4 regions of the Pseudoalteromonas sp. BMB genome follow, and region 2 is predicted to be linked to each of the others. Evidence: predicted binding sites of a transcription regulator. Region 2 holds the regulator's gene; each other region holds the start of a gene.
The links. The regulator sigma-54, encoded in region 2, starts transcription at its own class of promoters, with help from an activator protein. The targets are predictions, from matches to a motif close to GTTGGCACGNNNNTNGNNT.
Positions count from the first base shown of each region.

Region 1: glnA (glutamate--ammonia ligase) is a predicted target of sigma-54. The motif match lies at 3,432-3,450, and genes of this name have one in related genera.
Region 3: BB427_RS02975 (DUF2884 family protein) is a predicted target of sigma-54. The motif match lies at 3,212-3,230, and genes of this name have one in related genera.
Region 4: BB427_RS20975 (DUF3192 domain-containing protein) is a predicted target of sigma-54. The motif match lies at 3,568-3,586, and genes of this name have one in related genera.

Region 1 is NZ_MBQA01000215.1:41,348-47,521, forward strand. Features, by position in the region: gene BB427_RS22745 (ABC transporter substrate-binding protein) at 1-95, shown strand, start outside; gene BB427_RS22750 (CZB domain-containing protein) at 137-985, shown strand; gene typA (translational GTPase TypA) at 1,092-2,912, opposite strand; gene glnA (glutamate--ammonia ligase) at 3,509-4,915, shown strand; gene BB427_RS22765 (DUF4124 domain-containing protein) at 5,182-5,688, shown strand.
Region 2 is NZ_MBQA01000105.1:33,066-39,239, forward strand. Features, by position in the region: gene kdsC (3-deoxy-manno-octulosonate-8-phosphatase KdsC) at 1-435, shown strand, start outside; gene lptC (LPS export ABC transporter periplasmic protein LptC) at 432-986, shown strand; gene lptA (lipopolysaccharide transport periplasmic protein LptA) at 976-1,518, shown strand; gene lptB (LPS export ABC transporter ATP-binding protein) at 1,518-2,243, shown strand; gene BB427_RS07665 (RNA polymerase factor sigma-54) at 2,290-3,789, shown strand; gene hpf (ribosome hibernation promoting factor) at 3,819-4,106, shown strand; gene ptsN (PTS IIA-like nitrogen regulatory protein PtsN) at 4,108-4,566, shown strand; gene rapZ (RNase adapter RapZ) at 4,559-5,425, shown strand; gene BB427_RS07685 (HPr family phosphocarrier protein) at 5,426-5,695, shown strand.
Region 3 is NZ_MBQA01000035.1:24,991-31,164, reverse strand. Features, by position in the region: gene BB427_RS02985 (DMT family transporter) at 1-794, opposite strand, end outside; gene BB427_RS02980 (aminotransferase-like domain-containing protein) at 793-2,352, shown strand; gene BB427_RS02975 (DUF2884 family protein) at 2,391-3,176, opposite strand; gene BB427_RS02970 (PA3496 family putative envelope integrity protein) at 3,465-3,650, shown strand; gene BB427_RS02965 (c-type cytochrome) at 3,840-4,286, opposite strand; gene BB427_RS02960 (DUF2721 domain-containing protein) at 4,388-4,852, opposite strand; gene BB427_RS02955 (TlpA family protein disulfide reductase) at 4,865-5,377, opposite strand; gene BB427_RS02950 (YqaA family protein) at 5,483-5,911, shown strand; gene folX (dihydroneopterin triphosphate 2'-epimerase) at 5,956-6,174, opposite strand, start outside.
Region 4 is NZ_MBQA01000204.1:107,514-113,687, reverse strand. Features, by position in the region: gene BB427_RS20985 (hybrid sensor histidine kinase/response regulator) at 1-2,129, shown strand, start outside; gene BB427_RS20980 (GGDEF domain-containing response regulator) at 2,139-3,041, shown strand; gene BB427_RS20975 (DUF3192 domain-containing protein) at 3,109-3,489, opposite strand; gene BB427_RS20970 (D-2-hydroxyacid dehydrogenase) at 3,687-4,634, opposite strand; gene zntR (Zn(2+)-responsive transcriptional regulator) at 4,726-5,133, shown strand; gene BB427_RS20960 (SO_0444 family Cu/Zn efflux transporter) at 5,126-6,174, shown strand, end outside.

The DNA.
Region 1 (6,174 bases), on a different contig from region 2:
AACAGGAGTTGGAGCATAACTCCGTTATTCGAGAGGTATTTATGCTCCAGCCAGCGCAAAAGAAATTGCCAGTTTACCGCTCCTTTTTCCAATAATGTTCTATGCTTAGTTGATACTGACCATATGCGAGGCTGACATGGATTTAATTAACTTTCGCGTCGGGAAAAAAACAATATCACTGCAAATCCTCGATATTCTATTAACTGAACGCTACGAAGAAAATTTAACGGATTTACCCAATGACAACCCCAGCTTTTTGGGTGTCAAAGATTACATGGGCGTACCGACCCCTATTTTTGATTTAGGGATCATATTGAACAAGCGCTCGTCCTACGAAACCAATCAAGAATTGGTCAGCATGCTCAAGCAGCGAGAGCAAGATCATAAAGAATGGCTTGTCGCACTCGAAGCAAGCATTTTTAACGATGTCCCCTTCACTAAAGCCAAAGATCCAAAACAATGTGCTTTCGGGCAGTGGTATTACGGCTTCAAAACTGAAAATGACGACCTCAAAGCGCTTCTAAAACGCTTCGAAGAACCGCATGCAAAACTACATTCATTAGCAGATAAACTATTAGTGATGTGTGCACAGGGACACAAACAAGAGGCTATAGATACTCTCGCTCGCGAAAAGAGCACCACTTTTAATAAACTCATGCGATTATTTGAATCCGCTCGTGATCAGATCATGCTCGACCATAAACCTATCATCGTCTTTACCACTCAAGATGGCCAAAGTCCGCATATCGGTTTGCTTGTCGATAAGGTAGAAGATAACGTTCACTGTGATGAAAGCGATATTAAATCACTGCAGGAAATGACCAGTATTGGTTTTGAAATAGATGCGCAAACCAAAAAATTGATGAAAGGCTTGGTCAAGATGGGAAAACGCCACAGCGTATTGATTGACCCTAGCGCCATTTTCCGCCCTGAACATTTACAAAATTATGAGCCAGAAGAAACGGAAGAGTACGGCTTATTTTAGAGTTAGCAAATGGAGCACAAAAAAACGCCGCAAAAATTGCGGCGTTTTTTGTATTCTAAATAACCTGCCTTCGAGATAAGTTGTTATCTCAAGTCCAGGTCAACTATTACTTAGCTTGGCGGCTAGCGCGTTTACGCTCGCTTTCAGTCAATAGTTTCTTACGAATACGGATGCTTTCAGGCGTTACTTCTACAAGCTCGTCGTCATCGATGAACTCAAGTGCTTGCTCTAAAGACATAACAACAGGTGGCACAAGGTTTTGTGCTTCATCAGTACCAGATGCACGTACGTTGGTTAACTGCTTACCTTTAAGCGCGTTTACCGTTAGGTCGTTATCACGGCTGTGAATACCAATAACCATACCTTCGTACACTTCAACACCGTGACCGATAAATAGGCGACCACGCTCTTGTAGGTTAAATAGTGCGTTTGTTAGCGCTTTACCTGCTGCGTTAGCGATTAGTACACCGTTCTTACGCTGACCGATGTTACCGCCTTTGTGTGGACCGTAATGTGAGAACGTGTGGTACATCAAACCAGAACCAGACGTTAACGTCATAAATTCAGTTTGGAAACCAATTAGACCACGTGCAGGCATCATGAAATCCATACGCACACGGCCTTTGCCGTCTGGAGACATGTCAGTCATTTCTGCTTTACGCAGACCAAGCTGTTCCATGATAGAACCTTGGTGCTCGTCTTGACAGTCAATTGTTACTGTTTCGTATGGTTCTTCTAGCTGACCATCAACATGGCGCAAGATTACTTCTGGACGAGATACAGCAATCTCGTAGCCTTCACGACGCATGTTCTCGATAAGAATACCTAAGTGAAGTTCACCACGACCAGATACACGGAAGCTATCAGGGTTATCCGTTTCTTCAACACGTAATGCAACGTTGTGCACAAGCTCAGCTTCTAGACGCTCAAGGATATTACGAGAAGTTACGTATTTACCTTCTTGGCCTGAGAATGGCGACGTGTTTACAGAGAAAGTCATTGTTACTGTTGGTTCATCAACAGACAGTGGCGGTAATGCTTCAACATTATTCTGACAACAGATAGTGTCAGAGATTTTCAGCTCACCAAGACCTGTGATTGCGATGATATCACCCGCCGTTGCTTGCTCAACTTCGTGACGGTCAAGACCTAAGTAACCCAGTACTTGGCCAACTTTACCGTTACGCGTCTTACCATCAGCACCCACGATAGTCACTTGTTGGTTAGGTTTAACTGAACCACGTGTGACACGGCCAACACCGATAACACCAACATATGAGTTGTAATCAAGCTGAGAAATTTGCATCTGGAACGGACCTTCAGGATCCGCGTTAGGCGCTTCAACTTCGTTTACGATAGCTTGGAACATTGGTTCCATGTTGTCAGACGGCTCATCTAGGTCAAGTGTTGCCCAGCCGTTGATTGCTGATGCGTAGATCACTTTAAAGTCTAGCTGTTCGTCAGTTGCACCTAAGTTATCAAATAGATCGAAAACTTGATCCATTACCCAATCAGGACGAGCGCCCGGCTTGTCGATTTTGTTGATTACAACAATTGGCTTAAGACCCTGAGCAAACGCCTTTTGCGTTACGAAACGCGTTTGTGGCATCGGACCTTCTTGCGCATCAACTAGTAGTAATACTGAGTCAGCCATCGAAAGAACACGTTCTACTTCACCACCGAAATCGGCGTGTCCCGGAGTATCTACGATATTGATACGGTAGTCGTTCCACTTGATTGCGGTATTTTTTGCAAGGATGGTGATACCACGCTCTCTTTCAAGATCGTTTGAGTCCATCACTCGCTCTTCATTACCACCGCGCTGCTGTAGTGTACCTGATTGCTCAAGTAGCTTGTCTACAAGCGTTGTTTTACCGTGGTCTACGTGCGCGATAATCGCGATATTTCTTAACTTTTCGATGCTCATATTATTACTCAGTGAAGTTGGCCCTCAGTGATCCTAGTCGATCTACGCAAAAATGCGCGTTGAGATTGCCCGATTGAGAATTAAAGGTCGCGTATTATCTACTATTAATGTGACAGATGAAAGTTTATCCAACATTTTTTTCAATAATCCTGATTGGTGCGCGCATAAATCAACAACCTAGTATGGCTTCAGCACTACTTTTTAAGCTTTTGCAGAGGGTTTGTCATTGCCACTATATATGTAAGAGTTTCAACGCCAAAAGAGGGGTTTCATCTGTTTGCAAATTTGGTCCCTGTAACTTTGGGCTTTTACTTCACAGCTCCAATAAAGTAGCTTTTGCTTTATCTGTGCTCTTAAACTATACCAATGCTTAACTTTAAGCGAAAACGGCTATCACAGGGAATCGCTTGCACCAACATTGCGCACCATAATGAAACATTTACGCACCAAATTAGTGCACCAAGCTAACTCCTAAATTTCCAGAAAGTTAAAAGTCACTATTTATCAAAAGCTTAAAAACATGGCACAGATCAAGCTTATCTGTGTGCAATTGCAGTACATTGCAGCAAAAAATAACCCAACGAGTCGGAGGACACATGTCACAATCGGTTTTAGATTTTATTAAAGAGCACGACGTAAAATTTGTTGATTTACGTTTCACAGATACAAAAGGTAAAGAACAACACGTATCGATCCCACATCATCAAGCCGATGAAGACTTCTTTGAAGACGGCAAAATGTTTGATGGCTCATCTATCGCTGGTTGGAAAGGCATCAACGAATCTGACATGGTACTTATGCCTGACGCAGAAAGCGCTAAGCTAGACCCATTCGCAGAAGAAACAACGCTTATCGTTCGTTGTGACGTAGTTGAACCAAACACACACCAAGGTTATGAGCGTGACCCACGTTCAGTAGCTAAGCGCGCTGAAGAGTTCATGCGTTCAACTGGTATCGCTGACACCGTATTATTCGGTCCAGAGCCAGAGTTCTTCTTGTTTGACGATGTTAAATTTAAAACTGACATGTCTGGCTCTATGTACAAAATCGATGCTGAAGAAGCATCTTGGAACTCAGACAAAGACTACGAAGGCGGCAACACAGGTCACCGTCCTGGCGTAAAAGGTGGTTACTTCCCAGTAGCACCAGTTGATTCTTCACAAGATTGGCGTAGCGCAACTTGTTTGGTACTTGAAGAAATGGGCCATGTTGTTGAAGCACACCACCACGAAGTAGCAACTGCTGGTCAAAATGAGATTGCGACTCGCTTTAATACTATGGTGACTAAAGCAGACGAAATCCAAGAGATGAAGTACGTTATCCACAACATGGCTCACCTATATGGTAAGACGGCAACCTTTATGCCTAAGCCAATTGTTGGTGATAATGGTTCAGGTATGCACTGTCACCAATCACTTGCTAAAGACGGCAAGAACATCTTCGCAGGCGACAAGTACGGCGGCCTATCTGAAGAAGCACTTTACTACATTGGTGGTATCATTAAGCATGCTAAAGCAATCAATGCATTCACTAACCCAGCAACAAACTCTTATAAGCGTCTAGTACCAGGGTTTGAAGCGCCAGTTATGCTTGCATATTCAGCACGTAACCGCTCAGCATCAATCCGTATCCCTGTGATCCCATCAGAGAAAGGTCGTCGTATCGAAGTACGCTTCCCAGATCCTGCGGCTAACCCATACCTAGCTTTCGCAGCTCAGTTGATGGCTGGTCTTGACGGTATCCGCAACAAGATCCACCCTGGCGATGCAATGGATAAAGATTTATACGACCTACCAGCGGAAGAAGCAGCAGAAATCCCAACTGTTGCAGCATCACTTGATGAAGCGCTTGCTTCTCTAGATGCTGACCGTGAGTTCTTAACTCAAGGTGGCGTATTCACTGACGACCTAATCGATGCATATATCGCACTTAAGTCGAAAGAAGTTGAAAAATTAAACATGACAACTCACCCAGTTGAGTTCGAAATGTACTACAGCGTTTAATCGCTAACCGACTACTACGCTCAATACTGCCGTATTGAGCTTGTAGAGCCAAAACTCATTATGCGTTTCTGGCACTCTTAATCATATGTGTTCTCAAGCCCGTTGTTACGGGCTTTTTTAATGCAATTCAAAAGCTTAAAGAAAGTCGCTTTTATGTTGTCATTATGGGAATTATTCATTTGTAACTCGCAATTCCAACTGCTCTATACTACAGTATGAACAGTAGTTTGCTCTGGAGATTTGTGGTGCGTCAGTGGTTTCTTATAATGTCGGTTAGCATGACGCTAGCCCTAACAAGCATTGATGCTGCAGCAGAGTCCAATCCAAAAATCTATCGCTGGAAAGACAAAAACGGTCATTGGGTCTATTCTGATGTCCCGCAGCCTGGTTCGAAAGAAGTCAAACTCAACGCCAGCGCCTTAACCATGCCAAGTGTTGATACTAAAATTCTCGAGCAAACGGATACGACACCAACTATTCAATATACAGCTAAAATCACTTCTCCTGAGCATGAGCAAACTATCCGTGATAATAGCGGCAGCGTATACGTAACAGGCACTATAGAGCCAAGGTTTACCCAAGGATTAAGCGTGCAACTCTTTCTCAATGGAACAGCCACAGGGCCAAAACAAAGTAATACTCAGTTTGCTTTGCGTGGCATTGATCGCGGCGAGCATTCTGTGGTTATGAAAGTGTTTAATCACAAAGGTATGTTAGTCGCCCAAAGTGATGTTCATAAGTTCTTTTTGCACCGCAATACCGTAAATAATTAAACCGATATTGCTTACCTACACTGGCTTGCAACCAGTAGTTGCAAACACACCGCGCTCATTTCCTCTGGTATTGAGAAAGCCAAATTCGACATTTCATTGTGTTCAATCCACAACCTTTGCTCACCAACCTGAACTTTATAGTAGACCTCAGCCTTTGTTCGCAATAAATATTTATCTCGCCAGTTAGGTTGGACGACCCGCATCACACCTGTAAGGGTGGTTTTCTCGCCATTCGTAGCTCGATGTACACTCGCGGCTTGAGGAGGAAAGCAGTTAATCTGTTCGGTAACATACTTAGCGCTTTGAAAGTCACACCCGCTCATACAGAACGTGACAAAAAGGCTCCCCCCACAAAAACGAGCTAGATGTATTTTTTGACACAAAGCCCTAATAGTCTCAGCACCTTAAAGTTGGCATGCTTTATTAATAACAAGTTTAGGATACGAGTTCGAAAACCCCTAGTTTCTGAGCTTAGGTAATAATTTA
Region 2 (6,174 bases):
GGTAATAATGGAGAAGAACTGAAAGCATTTAATACCAAAGATGGGTTTGGTATTAAGGCCTTAATTGATAGTGGTATCGAAGTCGCCGTTATCACAGGTAGGCATTCACAAATAGTTCAGCAACGCATGACTAGTTTAAATGTAACTTATATTTACCAAGGCCAAGAAAACAAATTAGTGGCATATGATGAACTGAAGACTAAGCTCAGCCTTAGTGATGACGAAATTGCATATATTGGTGATGATGGCCCAGATCTACCCGTAATGGAGCAAGTCGGTTTTGCCGTTGCCGTCAATGATGCACATCCTCTTGTTAAACATATCGCCCATTACACGACCTTGATGCCTGGTGGTTTTGGTGCCGTGAGAGAACTGACTGATCTTCTAATGCTCAGCCAAAATCACTTATTGACTTCCAAAGGATCAAGTACATGACCGTATTACGTGTCATCTTACTCATTGTTTTCGCTTCTCTAATGGTATGGATGTGGTCGCCCATGTTGAATCCATCAGAGGCGGACTCAGCAAAAGAAGATGAACCGTTAGCTAAGCCCGATTATGTTGCAACCACGCTTCAGCAAACGACCTATAGTGAAAATGGCTTATTAAACTATCAGGTAACTGCTGATAAGATGGAGTTGTATCAAGATCTTGGCTTTAGTCACTTTGAAAAGCCTATTTTCACCTTATATAACGGTGAGCAGAATTGGCAAATAAGTGCATTAGAAGCAACACTGTACGAAAACAATACCTTGATATTAGAAGGCAATGTGCTGGCAAAGAATTTAACGCCTAACGCCATGATCACCGATATCAATGCCGATAATGTAAGAGTTGAAATTAAGCAAAAATTGATGAAATCGGAACACCCTGTCGTTATCACAGGTCCTAGTCTTAGGATCACGGGTAAAGGGCTGCATGCGGATCTACAAAAGCAAGTGATCGAACTCATCAACCACACAAAGACAATTTATTATGACCAGTAAAATCATTAACAAACTAGTTTTCATCGGCTTGCTTGCAAGTTCTACTCTAGCAATTGCTGCAGAACAAAATGAAGTCATTATTGATGCTGGCCGTCAGCAAGCTCAACTGCAAAGCAACATCGGTATTTTTGAACAAAATGTTGTTATTATTCATGGCAACAGAAAAATAAATGCCGATCGCCTAGAAGTCCACCGCCGCGCGGAGCTTGGTACTAACAAGCAACTACTTGTTGCAACTGGCAGCCCTGCTATTTTCAGCGAACGTCAACCTGATGGTAATTTGCTAGAAGCCAAAGCAAACGAAATTCGTTACGACGTTGCAAAAGGCACCTTAGTCATTTCTGGCGATGCGGAAATCAATCAAACTGGGCAAAAAATCAATGCGCAAGTCATCACCTATGACATTGAAAAGCAATTGATCAGTGCTGAGCGCTCAGACCAAGAAGATTCTCGGGTAAGAACCATCCTTGTTCCTGTTGATGACAAAAAAGACGCAAAAGATAAAAAAGCGCAGGAAGAAGGTAACAATTAATGAGCGAGCTCAAAGCAACTGGTCTAGCAAAGAGTTATAAAGGTCGTGAAGTCGTCAAAAATGTTGGCTTAAGTGTTAAGGCTGGCAGCATTGTAGGCTTATTAGGACCAAATGGTGCAGGTAAAACCACTACGTTCTACATGATTGTAGGGTTAGTACCAAGCGACAAAGGTTTTATTCAGATTGATGATGAAGATATCACTTTGCTACCGATGCACAGCCGCGCGCGACTTGGTATTGGCTATCTACCGCAAGAGTCTTCAATCTTTAGAAAACTCACGGTCTATCAAAATTTGATGGCGATTTTAGAAACTCGAAAAGACTTATCTAAAGTTGAGAGAGAAGCTGAACTAAACGAGTTACTGGACGAATTTAATATTCAACACATTCGTGACTCACAGGGCATGGCATTATCGGGAGGCGAAAGAAGACGCGTAGAAATTGCTCGCGCTTTAGCCGCTAATCCTAAGTTTATCCTGTTAGATGAACCTTTTGCTGGTGTTGATCCTATTTCGGTGTTAGATATAAAGACAATCATAGAGCACCTAAAAAATCGCGGTATCGGTGTGCTAATCACCGATCATAACGTTAGAGAAACACTGGACGTATGTGAAAAAGCCTACATCGTTTCACATGGTGAGTTAATCGCTGCAGGCACGCCAGAACATGTTTTGGCAGATCAAACCGTAAGAGATGTCTACCTAGGCGAACAATTCAAGCTATAGTTAAGACGTAGTATTAATAACTGTTAAAAAGGATTGTTAGAGATACATGAGGCAATCATTACAGCTGCGCATGGGGCAGCAACTTACAATGACTCCGCAACTGCAACAAGCCATTCGCTTGCTGCAGCTCAGTACATTGGATCTGCAACAAGAAATACAAGAAGCATTAGACAGCAATCCATTGTTGGAAGTGGAAGAAGGTGATAATACTGACGGCGAAAACGCTGACCAACACAGCCAAGAAAAGAGTAGTGCTGACGACAATCAAGATTCAAGCGATGAAGCGCAGGTTAGTGACTATGAGATAGACTCAGATACCGCCATGAGCAAAGACACTGTCAGTGATGACCTTGCCATGGATGTCACTTGGGATGAATATATGAGCGCAGCACCCGCTGCAAGTTCAGGCCCACTTCCCGATGACGATAATGTTTATCAAGGGGAAACCTCTGAATCTCTCCACGACTATCTCATGTGGCAACTTGAGCTGACACCATTTAGTCCAACAGATAGAGCGATTGCGATTGCGATTATTGAAGCAGTCGACCTGTCAGGCATTTTAACACTGTCTTGCGAAGACATTTTAGAAAGCATTAATGATGAAAGTAGCGAAGAGCCTATTGAGCTGGATGAAGTCGAAGCCGTACTCAAACGTATCCAACTTTTCGATCCTGTCGGTATCGCAGCGCGTAGTTTACAAGAGTGCTTGTGTATTCAGCTAAATCAATTCGCCCCAGATACGCCATGGATTACCGAAACGAAAATGATCCTGACAGAGCATATCGATTTGCTTGCCAGCCGTGACTATCGAACTTTGGCTAAGAAAACGCGCCTTAAAGAAGCCGATCTCAAAGAGGTCATGACGTTAATTCATAGCCTTAACCCAAAACCAGCGGCAAGCATTATTCATGAAGAGCCTGAATATGTGATCCCTGACGTATCAGTGAAAAAAGTAAAAGGTCGCTGGGTCGTAGAGCTAAATCCTGATGCTATGCCTAAAATAAGAGTAAACGACCATTACGCTGCGATGTCTAGAACGGCGAAATCCAGTACGGATAGTCAGTTTATTCGCTCACATTTACAAGAAGCAAAGTGGTTTATTAAAAGCTTAGAAAGCCGAAATGATACATTATTAAAAGTTACCAATTGCATTGTGCAACAACAACAGGCATTCTTTGAACATGGCCCCGAAGCAATGCGCCCTATGGTGCTAAATGATGTTGCTGAAATGGTTGAGATGCATGAGTCCACAATTTCCCGTGTGACAACACAAAAATACATGCATACACCTCGGGGAATATTTGAGCTGAAGTATTTCTTCTCTAGCCATGTAAGTACAGAAAATGGAGGTGAGTGCTCCTCTACAGCAATTAGAGCACTTATCAAAAAGCTGATAGCTGCAGAAAATACCGCGAAGCCATTGAGTGACAGCAAAATTGCAGATATCTTAGCTGAGCAAGGAATTAAGGTAGCGAGACGTACGATTGCAAAATATCGTGAATCCCTAGCCATTCCACCGTCAAATCAGCGTAAAAGCTTGATATAAGACGTAAAACCCAAGAAGGAAAAATGCTTATGCAACTAAATCTAACTGGTCGCCATGTAGAAATTACTGACTCATTAAGAGACTATGTCACCAACAAGTTTGCGAAGCTAGAAAGGCACTTTGATCATATCAATAACGTGCATGTGATCCTTGATGTCGAGAAGCTAGTACAAAAAGCAGAAGCAACATTACACGTAAACGGCGGCGAGCTATTTGCATCAACAGAGCATCAAGATATGTATGCCGCAATTGATGGCCTTATCGACAAGCTAGATCGTCAAGTTATTAAACACAAAGAGAAGCTCACTCGACACTAAGATGAAATTAAGTGAATTAGTGAACAAGGACTGCAGTAAAGCTGCGGTCCTTTTTAATAGCAAAAAACGTATTTTAGAATACATCAGCGAACTGGCCCATAGCCAAATTCCAAATACCAGTCAGCATGCTATCTTGGACGCCTTAATGGCGCGAGAGAAATTAGGCAGCACAGGGATCGGTAAAGGCATTGCCATTCCCCATGGTCGACTTGAAGGTTTGGATAAAATCCTTGCAATGGTGCTTGTCAGCGAGCAAGGGATCCAGTTTGAAGCCATAGATAAGCAGCCTGTCGATATTTTTGTCGCGTTCATCGTACCCGAAGGTGACAATCAACAGCACCTGAAGACCTTAGCGGCGATTGCTGATACACTCAAAGACAAGTCTTTTTGCAAAATGCTTAGACAAGCAAAAAGTGACGATGAGTTATATGCTGTGATCCAAGGTGAACTTGATGAGTGATGAAGAAAAAGGACTCGAGCTTATCATTATCAGTGGCCGCTCAGGCTCTGGTAAATCTGTAGCGCTTCGAGTATTGGAAGACTTAGGCTACTATTGTGTAGATAACATTCCGGTCAATTTACTGCCGTCTTTAGTCCGCAGTGTTTCGGACAATTATAATAAAATTGCAGTCAGTATTGATGTTAGAAACTTGCCTAAAGAACAGGACGAGTTTAATGACATTCTTGAATACTTACCTGGCTTTGCCAAACCTACCCTGTTTTATTTAGACAGTGACGATCAAACCCTGATAAAACGCTTCTCAGAAACACGCCGTTTGCACCCTCTTTCACTGCATAATCTTCCATTAGATGTTGCGATAAAGAAAGAACGGGAATTGTTAGACGTGTTGATCACTCGCGCCGATTTTCTCATTGATACTACAGGCCTGAGCGTTCATCAACTTGCAGAAGATATCCGCGAAAAAATCTTAGGTAAAAAAGACAAACAACTCATTATTACCTTTGAATCTTTCGGCTTTAAACACGGCATCCCAAAACAAGCGGATTACGTTTTTGATGCGCGCTTTTTGCCCAACCCACATTGGGAGCCTGAGCTTAAGCCACTAACTGGCCTAGATCAGCCAGTCAAAGACTATTTGTCGAGTCACAGCATAGTGCAAAAGTTTACTTGGCAGATCCAAACCTTTGTACAAACTTGGTTACCACACTTAGAGCGTAACAATCGCAGCTATCTAACGATCGCGATAGGATGTACTGGTGGGCAGCATCGCTCGGTATACTTAGCGCAAACCATTGGTGAGCGTTTTGCTAAAACCCATCCCAACGTCAAAATTCGCCACCGTGAGCAAGAGGGTTAAATGTTAGAAGATACGTTTTTAATTCAGAACAAGCTTGGTCTGCACGCTCGAGCAGCGACGGTTCTTGCACAATTAGCAACCCAATTTGATGCCGAAGTGACCTTATATCAAGGAGACAAAAGCGCAGCTGCTGACAGCGTACTAGCGCTGTTGTTACTTGAAAGCAGCCAAGGGAAAGAAGTCCGAGTGGTTTGTGAAGGTCCTGATGCTCAGTATGCACTAGACGCCATTGGCGGACTAATAGAAAATAAATTTAATGAATCCGAGTAACTTGGGCTACTAGCACCAAAATAGCACTAAGGTCTGATTCATTTATTCCCTGCTAATCTCCCCCTCCGTAACCAGACTGGCCTAATACCAATTAGTCTTAATACTTGCTCAATTTGAAGGAGCAAATCTGACGCTAACTGTGTTAAAAATTTTTCATTTAGAACAACTAAATAGCAAAATTTTCGCCGTGTTATCGACAAGATTTTCTCGCCTCAAAATAGATCACTTAATTAAGCGAATTGGTATAATAAGTCTCTCATAATTAAGCGTAAACCTTGGTAGTTCTCAATAAACTGAGTTACACTGTAATACCAATTTAGGTTTCTTTCGTGCAGTAAAGCGAGTTGCCGAGAAAATCCTACTTTATCGTTGCGTACACCTTTAACGTGTATTAACGGTAGCAACCCACCAGCAGAAACAACACGAATAAAATTCAAATTAAGAAATTGGTTTCTGCGATAAAGTAAATGAATTAGGTT
Region 3 (6,174 bases), on a different contig from region 2:
AAGCCTTCAAATAAGGTACTCAAGGCCACGGCAACAAAAGGAAATAACACTATCAAATAACTCGCTTTCTCAGGACCAATATTCTTGAGTAGTGAGAAATAACAACCAAAGGCAATAACGGTGCCAAACACGCTGAGGTAAATCAGAGACCACCAATATGATGCCGGCGCTTGGTTGATAAACTGATGTTCACTAAAGGCGACATAGGTTGCTAACATGACAGCGCTGTAAAGCATACCCCACGCATTTCCCGCCATAACATCAATTTGCTGATTGGAATTGCGTACGCTCACCATATTACCGAGTGACGCGACCACTGTTCCTAATAGAGCTAATGATAATCCCAAGAAGGCCTCGCTTTGCAAATCAAATGCGACCAAATCGTGCCAAAACAAGCTGACTATCCCAAGCGTGCCCAGTGATGCGCCAAAGTAAATTCGCTTTGCAATAGGTTTGGCAAAAAATAACTTAGTATTGACGATGTTAACGACCAATAATAATGAAAACGCAATTGAGGCCATCGCTGACGTTAAATGTGCCTGAGCCCAATACAAGAAGAGATAGTTAGCACCAAAATTACACAGCGCTAAGAGGATGAAAAAGCCGTGATCTCGGCGAGAAAATCGCATTGGCACACGCTTATAGATGACAAACGCCCACATACAAACCGCGGCGAGGCCAAAGCGGTAAAACAGCGACACAAACTCGTTGATGCTGCCAAGTTGGTATTCAATGGCAAGCCATGTTGATCCCCAAATCAACACAGTGATGGCGTAAAGAAATAGATTTTTCATGATCGGCTCTAGATTCAAACAGCAGTGGAAGTCTGTAGTTTACGCTGTTATTCTGTATAAGCTATATACAGAATTTGCTAATTTATACCTATACAGATTATTGCTTATGAGTACCGTTATTCAACGCCAACATTCCGCCTTTCTCTATCAGCAGGTGATCCAAATGATCTTGTCGATGGCAGAACAAGAGTCTATTTTACCGGGCGAAAAGCTTCCCTCATTGCGTGTTATGGCGCAAAACTTAAATGTCAGTATCCCAACGGTAAAGCAGGCCTATCAAGCACTTGAAGATCAAGGAAAAGTCATTGCCAAAGAGAAGTCCGGCTACTTTTTATGCCACAGAGCTTCGCACAACGACTCACCGAAGCGTGCACGATTGCCCGCCAAACCTGTGGTGGTTAACAAGCAGGCGTTGATTGAACAAGTGTATAAGGGGATCCATCAGCCACATGCAATCCCCTTAGGTATCGCCAACCCCATCGCCATTGCTGGTACCGAGCAGGTTCTTGCCAAAATTATGCGCCGCGCAATGAAAGAAGCAGGGAATGAACTCATTAATTATGGTCCTATGGATGGTTTAGATAGTTTAAAAAAGCAAATCGTGCGGCGTTATTTGGATATGGGCTTAGCAATAGATATGGATGAAGTGGTGATCACCAATGGCGCGCAAGAAGCATTGGCGATTGCGTTACAAGCGGTGACCAAGCCCGAAGACGTGATAGCGATTGAATCCCCCTGTTATTTTGGCATTGTTGAACTGGCTGAAAACTTAGGGTTAAAGGCCATTGAAATACCTGTTTGCCCGGATGATGGCATTTGGCTGAGCGACCTTGAACGGGCACTTGAAAAGCATGATATTCGAGCGTGTGTGTTTTCTACCAGTATTAGTAACCCGCTTGGTAGCTTTATGCCAGATACGAGACGTGCGCAGCTGGTGGCACTATTAGAGCAACGTGACGTGGTGTTGATAGAAGACGATGTGTATGGCGATTTATATTTTACCGAGCAGCGCGGCATACCGGCACAAGCATTTAGCCAAAAGGGTTTAGTGATCACATGTGCGTCATTTTCAAAAACCGCAGCGCCCAGCTATCGAGTGGGTTGGATGGTCGCCAGTCAATTTAGTGCAAAAGCAAAGCGCATAAAACGTGCGTTGAGTTGCTCGTCCTCTTTAATGAACCAATGGGCATTGGCGGACTTTCTCAGCTCCGGAGGCTACGAGCGCCATTTAAAGTTGGTCCGTAAACGGTTAATTGAGAATCGAGACCGTATGATCCAAGCGGTGAATGTTGCATTTGGTAGTGAGGTAAGAGTCAGTCGCCCGCAAGGCGGTTGTGTGCTGTGGTTAGACTTAGGTAAGCACGTCGATGGTGCCTTGTTGTTCCAAAAAGCCTTGGAGTGTGGGATCAGTATTACGCCTGGTACGCTATTTAGTGCCAGCAAAAAGTATCAAAATTGTATACGGATCAGTTATGGCTTGCCGTGGGATGCGTCGGTAGAGCAAGCGATTAAAACGCTGGGGGAATTGGCTGATGCACAAAGGAAAGGGTTGGCATAACGTACCCTTAATTAAATGTAAGTTATGCCAAGGTCAGATTATTTAAATTTAAACAGTTGGTACTCTGACATGGCGGGGATAGACTTTGCGACAATGGCTTCGTTTTTCGCGATTTGTTCAAAGTCGCCACACAGTGCGTCGGCTTTTTTCTCAATAGATTCTGCCTGTTGTTCAACTTTGGTTTCGATTTGCGTTGCGAAGTTTTCCATACGTTGTTCAAAGCTGCTCATATCACCGTTTGCATCTGACATTTCGTTGCCAATCGCAACCAGTAAGCTACCTATCGATTGCATCATGGCACCTTGTACTGCGGTCTCGATTTTTTCTTCAAACTGATTATCAAAATTTTGGCCAAACTCATCAAAGGTTTGCTTGCCCATCACAAACGCACCTTGCTGATAAAACGTATTTTGCACTTCTGTTTCGAGGTCATCGATCACAGCATGGATGCTATCTAAACTAGTTAAATTAAAGGTTTGCGCCACTTCATTAAGGGCAACGCCCGCTAGTTTTATGCCTTCAAAAGCAATATCAGCCACTTGTGGTAGGCGGCCTCTTAGTTCATCACCATATTGCGTGAGCATCGTTTTTTGCTGTGTATTAAGTGCGATGCGCTCGCCATTGAGTGTCAGTTCGCCAAGGTTGTTGATCTCAGCTGTTTTGTTTTTGGCCGTTGTGATCACCAAGTTATCAGGTGTGATCCTAACGTCATTTTGAAATTCTACTTCACAATTGTCACCGCTAAACGTGATGTTATTTTTTTCGTGTGCAGCGACGGTGGTTGTCATCATTGTTGCTGCTGTTAGTAGTAAAATTTTATTCATGGTCGATCCTTATTGGCTCAGTTGCATGATTGTTGTTACAAGAACAATGCCAAATATAAACTCAAATAAAATCAATGTATTGTGTTTTATTGTTGAAAGTTAATGTGTTCTAAAAGTGATGAAATTGACTAAAATATAGTTGTTTTTGTCAAAATGAATTAGGCAATAAAAAATTTTTATTGTAAGGATAAGAAACTCTCACTTTTCAGAATGACAATTTAGCGCTAAATAGTGATCTTGAGAGACGGCTCTCATTTTATTAATGACTATTTTATTTTGGAGTTAGTTGTGGGTAAGACATTCTCTTACGATGCGCTTGATGATGATTTTGCAGACGATGAATTTGAAAAGTTGGGTCGTAACCAACATGACAAGCAAAAGCGTAAAGTCAAAAGAAAGCTAGACGACTACTTAGAGCAAAAACGCCTACGTAGAAATCTAGGCGATGATGATTTCGACTATATTGATGATTGATCACTAGACGTCATCTACGAGTCTAGCACTGACAGTAATTCAATTTGGCTGTGTGATTAAGCAGGGCTGTGGGTTACTCAGTGCGATGTCTGAGTTACTGTGTCGTTGGTGATAGCCAAGCAAGTGATGAGATATCCAGATAGTAAGCAGCCGCAAATATGCGGCTGTTTTGTTTTTATACGATTGGTATTAATCTTTAAAAGATTTATGGCAGTCTTTACAGCCTTTTGCCCAATCTTTAAATGCAGAAGCAATCAGCTTTTTGTCACCAGAGTCAGCTGCAACAGCCAGTGCTTGAGCATACTCGGCAAATTGCTTGGCTTTACCATCGAACTCAGCTCTGTTTGACCAAACGGCTGGTAGGGCATCAGTATTGCCTTTGTCAGAACCGTCGATAAATGCTTCCCAAGGCATTTGCGATAATTGCGCAGCATTGTGAGCACGTTGCTTAAATACTTCAGCATCAAATGGCACTTTGCCTTTTAGCATGTCGCCCATATTGCCAATCTGGAAACGGATCAATTGGAAAGACGCTTGGCGGTATTCAATTGCATCTTCAGCCGATTCAAACATAGTGTTAGCTTGCGCTGTTGCTGCAAGACAGCTAAATAGTGTGACGGTAAGTAGTTTCTTCATAGTAAACCCCTAATATTTTTCCCTATTTTCAATGTAAATTACAAATATAATCAAACAATTGCGATAAGTGCCCTGTGACGGAGGCAACTAGTTTTAAATAATCAACTCTCGATGTCTTTGAATATCATGCCCCTGCGCATACTGCGGGTGGCTAAAAAGATTTCTCCAAGCAAAGAGACAAACGCGCCAATAAGCAGCACCATAGCCGCGATAAAACAAGACGATAAAGTAATACCCAATGGCATACTGTACAAGTGGGACATGAACAGCAGCATAACCACTGCACACACAAGCAACGCACTGAGTACACTCATGCTAAATGCAACGTGAATAAAACGAGACCGTTTTAACAGTGCGCGCATTTCACGGCTAAAGTGCATTTTGAGTTCTTCATCTTGCGTGGTATTAATCTTACGATCGAGTAAACGCGCCCTATCCGTGATCCGTGCTAAGCGGTTTGATAGTACCCCTAAGGTCGCAGCAATACCCGTAATTAAAAATACAGGGGCAACGGCGGTTTGGATAACTTTGGCCATCGTGAGAATGCTAACGACTTCTGGATTCATATAGTTACCTCGTTAATTCCAGTTTAGTTTTGATAAGGTGTTGGGTTGCTCACCGATGAGGGTTTGCATCACTCGGTTGCGTTCATCAAGCAAGATGACTCTAGGAATGCCTTTATTGGCATACGTGTTGTACATATCTCGATTGGGATCGGCAACAAAATGGATGGGCAATTGCATGGCTTCGTTGAACTGCTCAAGTGTAGTGTTAGTTTCTTCTCGGCCAATGGCAACGATGGTTAACTCGGCCTGGGTGAGTAATTCAGATTGTTTTAGTTCACTCAATAAACGTTGCGAATCAGAGCACCAAGTCGCGAATAAAATCACCAGCTTTTTGTGATTAGCATCGAACCTAACAGCCTGGTTTTTGATATCCGTAAACTGCAAATGTTTAAAGGTGTCGCCAGTGTGGATATAGGTCTGATAGCCATTGTCTGCTTGTGGTAGCGCTTCGTTAGAGGCCTTGCAGCCGCTAAATCCGGTAGCGAGTACGGTGCTAAGTAGTAACATTTTTATTGTTGTTTTCATGCCTATCCCTTGATTCCATGTCAGTGTTTTGAAGTCTTGCGCACATTTCAGTATATTGCCCGACTTAGATGATTTCTTAAAGTCCAATTTCTTATAGCCGTTGATATGATTTATCTTTCTTTATTTGGGCTTGCTTTTATTGCCGCAACCTTATTACCTGCGTCGTCGGAGCTGGCGCTGAGTGGGCTCGTTGTGAAACAACAGGGTGAATTAGTTTGGTTATGGCTGGCTGCGACAACAGGTAATTTACTTGGTAGCTGTGTGAACTATTATCTTGGCTGGTTTATCGCTAAGTGGCGGGATAAGCGCTGGTTTCCGGTTTCTCAACAGCAATATGATAAGGCTTGTGGACTATTTAATCGTTACGGCAAGTTTTCATTGCTATTTGCTTGGCTCCCCATAGTCGGAGATCCTTTGACCGTGGTAGCGGGGTCTCTACGGACCTCTTTTGGGTGGTTTTTTGTATTAGTCGCACTCGGTAAAGGCGCTCGTTATGCACTGGTGATTTACCTTGCCTTACAGATGATTTCTTAACACCAGAAGGCAAGGAAGTGAATATCAGGGTCTTATCGCTTAGTTTAGCTTCTGTACCAATCGAGTGTGAGTGACACTGAATCAGCAAACCGTAAAGCGTGCGGTTTATCTACGGTGACTTTTGCATATGTCACGTCTTGATGTTGGTGACATTCAGCAAGTATGTCAGCCACTAATTTCTCAAGTAACAAAAAATGCCCTTCTTCTACCAGTGTGATGACAGCTTTGGTCACCGTTTTGTAGTTAAGCGCGTGAGCCACGTT
Region 4 (6,174 bases), on a different contig from region 2:
TAAGAGACTCTGAAGAAAACTTTAGGGCAGCGACTGAGTTTGCACCTAATGGCGTTATTTTGGCTGCGATCAGCGGTAAAATTTTGGAGATGAACAAGGCTGCCAAACGTTACTTATCACTTGATAAGAATACCGGAGAAAAGCAGCTGGAACGCTTGTTTGATGAACAAAACTGGCAAGAGCTGAAGCCTGTCTTGGCTGGGCTATTAAAAGAGCAAAAGAAAGTTGTTGAGCACATGATTTCACAGTCGGGTAAGCACCGCTGGTTACAATTGAGTATTTCTTTAGTTTGGGATAAAAATAAGCGCCCTAAGTATTACGTGATCCATATTCAAAATATCACTGGTCTGCTGTTAGCGAAGCAAGATGCTGAGCGCGCAACGCTTGCCAAAAGCCGCTTTATCGCGAATATCAGCCATGAAATTAGAACGCCAATTAATGCCATATTAGGTCTGGCGGATATGATCAAAAGTGAGGCGCTGACTCGAGTTCAGAGTAAAAAATTGCAGCAGCTTTCTGGGGCTGCAAACGAGCTGCTTACCATGCTCAACAGTATTTTAGAGTTTGCCAAAGTAGAAAGTCATCAAGGCACAATTCAATACGAGACATTTCAAACCTGCCATGTATTTACCACGATAGAATCACTGATTAAGCCTTTATGTATACAAAAAGGTTTGGAATTTGAGTTACAGGTCGACCCTCAAGTTTGGCCTTACCTTTACAGTGATGAAGATAAGGTAAAGCAAATCTTAGTAAACCTACTTGGTAACGCTGTAAAGTATACCAATCATGGTAAGGTTGGTTTGAAGGTAACGTTAGCTAATGATAGAGCTGCAAAACAAACCATCAAGTTTGCTGTTTGGGACACTGGCGTTGGGATCAAATCGCAAGAAATTGAACACCTTTTTGATGCATTTACCCAAGGTGATGAAAGCTTCACACGTCGTCACGAAGGCATTGGTTTGGGGCTTGCGATTGTGAAGCAAGAAGTTGCACTCTTAGGTGGCGATATTGCGGTTAACTCAACCCCGAACGAAGGAAGCTGCTTTTTCTTTGAATTGGTGCTAGATAAAGGCGCTTGTCCAGTTGTGGATAGTCACAAAGAAGTTTACTGTCTCACCACCGAAGCACATAGCTTACCAAGCTATTTTTCAGGTCTTGCGGAACCTTTATCTGTTGAGCGATTGCACGGGATGCATGCTCAGCTCGACAAGTCCATTGTTGTTATTCCACCAGAAGCAGCGCTTGACCCCGCTTATGCGCTACCTGGAAATACCGCATTACTACTGCATTGTGAAGGGGAGTTTTCTGAGCAAAGTAACCATATTGCGCTTAATCAAAGTGTGTTTTACCAATCAGCCTATACTTGGCTTGCTGAATTTGCCCATATGACGCAAACCGTCGACAACGTGTGTATGCAGGTTGCCGGTGCGCTTTGCTTGGTGGTCGACGATAACAACTTAAATTTAGATATTACTGAAAATATGTTGAAGCAGAATGGTATTTCTACCGTAGGGCTACAAAGCGCCGAACATATTGAGGAAGTTTGCCGCTCACTGCAACCCGACATCATCCTGATGGATATCCATATGCCAAACATTGATGGCTATCAAGCGACCAAGCAGATCAGAGCCGTGTGGTCTGAAACTGAGCTGCCCGTTATCGCCTTGACCGCCAATGCAAGCAAAGAAGAGCGGGCGAAAGCCACAGCTGTTGGCATGAATGATTATTTGGTAAAACCAATTAATAGCACACAGGCGTGCAAGGCATTGGCAAGTAATATTTTCCAGTCGGATAAAACAGAAGAAGCCTTTTTTGATTATGAGTTTGCTTTATCACAAATGATGCAAAATGAAACGTTTTTGCAAACAATGTTAGATAAATTTGCTAAACTTTGCCATGATTACCTAGAACAGGTTGCTGAAATAGAGCAAGGTTCAGCATTATTCGAGTTAGCACACGGAATTAAGGGCGCTGCTGCAGGTCTGGGCTTTAAGCGACTAGCGAAAGTTGCAAAAGACCTTGAAACGCAAAGCAAAACGATCACAACAATAACAAATCGCACTGACTTGGATGTGTTAACAAATGCACTTTCACAGGTGGTGTGCTTTATCGAGCTAAAAAGGTAGCGTCATAAGATGCAGCAAGCTGAGCACATTTTTATTATTGATGATGACCCAATAAATAAGATGGTCCTAAGCAATACATTAGGTGACAGCCATCGGTTATCCCATAGCACTGACACTAAGTTATGTATTGATGAACTAAAAGCAAGCAAACCAGACCTTATTATTTTAGATGTGTTAATGGCTGACGGCGCTGGATTTTCTGTTTTAGAGTGCCTAAAAAAGGATGCGAGCACTTATGGTATTCCCGTTGTCGTGATCTCTGGTAGTGTGAGCTTTAAAGATGAAGCACGAGGTTTGGAGTTAGGGGCAGTGGATTATATTACTAAACCCTTTAACCCTTTGATTGTAAAAGCCAGAATCAAAAACCATTTAGCAATAAAAAAGAAAAATGATCTGCTAGAAAAGCTAGCCTCTATCGATGGTTTAACGGAGTTGCCCAATCGTAGATATCTAGATGAAGCGATGAAATCAGCATTAGAAAGCGCAAAAGCTGATGGCAGTGCGTTTACCGTTATGCTGGTTGAGGTGGACTATTTTAAAACGTTTAATGAGCATTATGGCTACATGCACGGTGATGATTGTTTATTTAAAGTCGCCAAAGCGCTAGAAGAAGGCGCTACCCGACGTTCTTTATTTATTGGCCGTTTTGATGGTACTCGTTTTGCGTTGGTACTAACTCAGCATAATATCGACGTAATTAATGAGATAGCAGAAGCGCTGCACGACTCGGTTAATACGTTAAAAATCCCCCATATTGCCTCACCGATATGTGCGCATGTGAGCGTTAGCATCGGTGCAGTTCATATTGAAAATCACTGTAGTAGTGAGCTTAGTGAGCTGATAAAAATGGCAGATAGTGCTCTTGCCGTTGCCCAAAAGCAGCAAAGCACGGTATTTATTAAAGCGCTATAAATATTTAAAGCCATATGCGGAGCGAAAGCATATCCGTATTATTCACCATCCTTGGTGAGATAAAGTCTTACTGAATTTGCTTTAATGCGTTGTCGCCAAAGCCAACCAGTTGGTTATTTTTGAATACCAATGGCGTGCACTCATCTTTTGTTACTTTGCCGTCTGAGTGTTTGCTGTTGGTTGCATAGTACAGCACTTGATAGTTATCGCCGTTTTTTGACACCAACTCGCTAAAATCAGGGGTTGCAAACATGTCTTTTACTGATGAGTAAGACGCGCCCATTTCAAGGTTGGCAATCTTTTCACGATTTTTACGCTGTTTATGTTCCCAGTTAGACGAGTTGTATTCAGAAGCCCAACCGTGCTCTACTTCACCGTCGGATACAGCAACGATACAGCCTGATAATAGAGTAGAGCTAAGCGCAGCCACTAACATTAATTTTTTCATTGTTGTTTTCCTTTTTAATTTTGTTGCTGAGCAAATAATGCAAACAGCCATTTGTTTTTGCTTGAATTATCACAAGAGTTGCAAACTCTTTGCCAACTAATAAAGTTTATAAATATCAGTTTGTTGTTGGTTTTTAATCAGTTTATAGTTGATGGTTTTCACTAACATTTAGCGATATCACTCACTAAAACAATAATCTAGACCACTCGGTTTCTCGTTGTCCCAGCCACAAAACTTTCAATATTAATGGCAATTTCGCCGACTAAACGTTCGATGGCCTCTTTACTTGCCCATGCCGTATGCGGTGTCAAAAGCAAGTTCTCACCTTGGTATTGAACGAGAGGGTTGCTTGCTTGTGCCGGCTCTTGTGTCAGGACATCCACAGCAGCACCAGCTATTTGCTCGTTAGTTAGTGCATCCACCAGCGCTTGCTCATTGACTATTCCGCCTCTTGCGGTGTTGATAAGATAAGCATGATTTGGAAGTAGGGCGAACTCAGCACTTGAAATCAGGTTTTCTGTTTCAGCGGTAAGCGGGCAGTGAATCGATACAATATCCGCAATCTGCAGTGCTTCTTCAAAAGCCATTCGTCCTGCTCTAACCTCAGTTACGCCCCTACGTTCGGCAACAATTACCTGAGCTCCAAATGCTTGTGCGACTTTTGCAACGGCTTCTCCTAACGTTCCATGGCCTACGATCACAAAGTTTTTGCCTGCAATTTCGTTGATGCTGTAATCCAAACGACAAAACATGTCACTTTGTTGCCAAAGCCCTGCATGGCAGTCTTGCTGATAACGATGAATATTTGTCATTAAGTTACCAAGCATAGTAAAGGTGTGCTGCACTACAGAAGGGGTGGAGTAACCAGCCACATTGGCTACCGCAATTTGATGGACTTTTGCAGCTGCTAAGTCGATGTTGTTGACGCCTGTGGCCGCAACACAAATCAATTGTAATTGTGGTAACGCCGCGATTGCTTGTTCAGTTAACTGTACTTTATTGGTGATGATGACTGCTGCATCTTTACAGCGTGTGATGATGTCATCACTGAGCGTGGTGTCGTAAGACGTTAATGTGCCTAGTTTGGCTATGGGGGAAAGATCGGTTCCTGCAAGGGTTTTAGCGTCTAATACCACGATTTGCATTATTTTTATCCTTTTCTTGACTTTGGAGTTAACTCTAAGGTTTATACTTGTGATGTCGACTAGGATAATCTTCAGGACTTGGGAGTGTAAAGTGGTAAAGATTGGTGAGCTGGCAAAGCGGCTTAACGTATCAACTGACACGTTAAGGTATTATGAAGCAAACGATCTCCTACACCCTTGCACAAGGAGCGAGGGTGGGTATCGGTTGTTTGATGAGCAAAGTGAAAAGCAAATGCGCTTTATTCTTCGCGCGAAGGAAGTAGGGTTCAGCCTCAAAGAAGTGCAAGACTTGCTGAAGATAAAGTTTGAAAAGCATCAGCACAGTTGTGAAGAAGTGAAAACGCTGACTATCACTAAACGGGATTTAGTGAGAGTGCGGATCGCTGAGTTACAAAAATTTGAACAATCGTTATCGACGCTAGCAGAGCAATGCTGCGGCGGTAAGGAAGCGGCAGTGAGCTGCTCGATTTTAACGGCCTTGGAGGCTATCGATGAATGAACTGATAGTAAATTTTTGGCAGCTATTTTTAGTATCTGCCCCGTGGTTATTGCTTGGTCTAATATTGGCTGGGTTACTTAATGTATTTATTCCAAAAGATTTGTTGCAAAAGCATTTAGGGAAAGAAGGGTTTTGGACGACGATAAAGGCAGCGCTGATTGGGGCGCCTATGCCGCTTTGCTCTTGCGGCGTTATTCCTGCTGCGGTGGGACTGAGAAGAGCGGGGGGCTCAAAAAGTGCGACAACCGCATTTTTAGTCTCAACGCCTGAAACTGGAGTGGATTCTATCTCGGTTTCTTATGTGCTACTTGGTCCTTTTATGGCGGTGATTAGGCCAATTGCGGCTGTGGTTAGCGCAATTGCAGCTGGGTTGCTCGTTGGTAGTGAGAAAGATGATAAGCCTGTGGCGCTAAAGCACCTAAATACCTCAGAAGAACCAAGCGCGACTAGCGGTTGTTGTGACGCTAATCATCACTCAGAGCCAAAGCCTGCTGAAAAGCACCACAGCCATGATAGCTGTTGCGCCAGTACTAAAGTGGAAACCGTAAAAGTAAGCTCAAGCTGCTGTGCGCCTGCAGGTCCGCAATTAGCAGTGGCAGGGGCGAATATGTCTTGTTGTGATACTACGGAGCCTACCGTAACCAGTTGTTGCGATTCTGCATCAGCCACGACAAGTTGTTGTGAGCCTGCTCCTGTACCTGAAAACCAAGGGGTTTTTGGTAAAATTGTAGAAGCTGTTAAGTTCAGCTGTAATCAATTACTGTCCGACACCGCAGTTTGGCTACTTATCGGTTTATTCTTTGCAGCGCTAGTGCAAACCTTTGTGCCTGAGTCTTTCTTATCTCAGTGGGGCGACGGTATTATTGCCATGCTAGTGGTTATTCTTATCAGTATCCCAATGTATATTTGCGCCACCGCTTCAACTCCAATCGCTGCGGGTTTATTAATGGCTGGTGTGTCACCCGGTGCGGTATTGGTATTTATGCTCGCAGGCCCTGCAACTAACATCGCCACAATTGGGGTGGTTGGTAAAGAATTAGG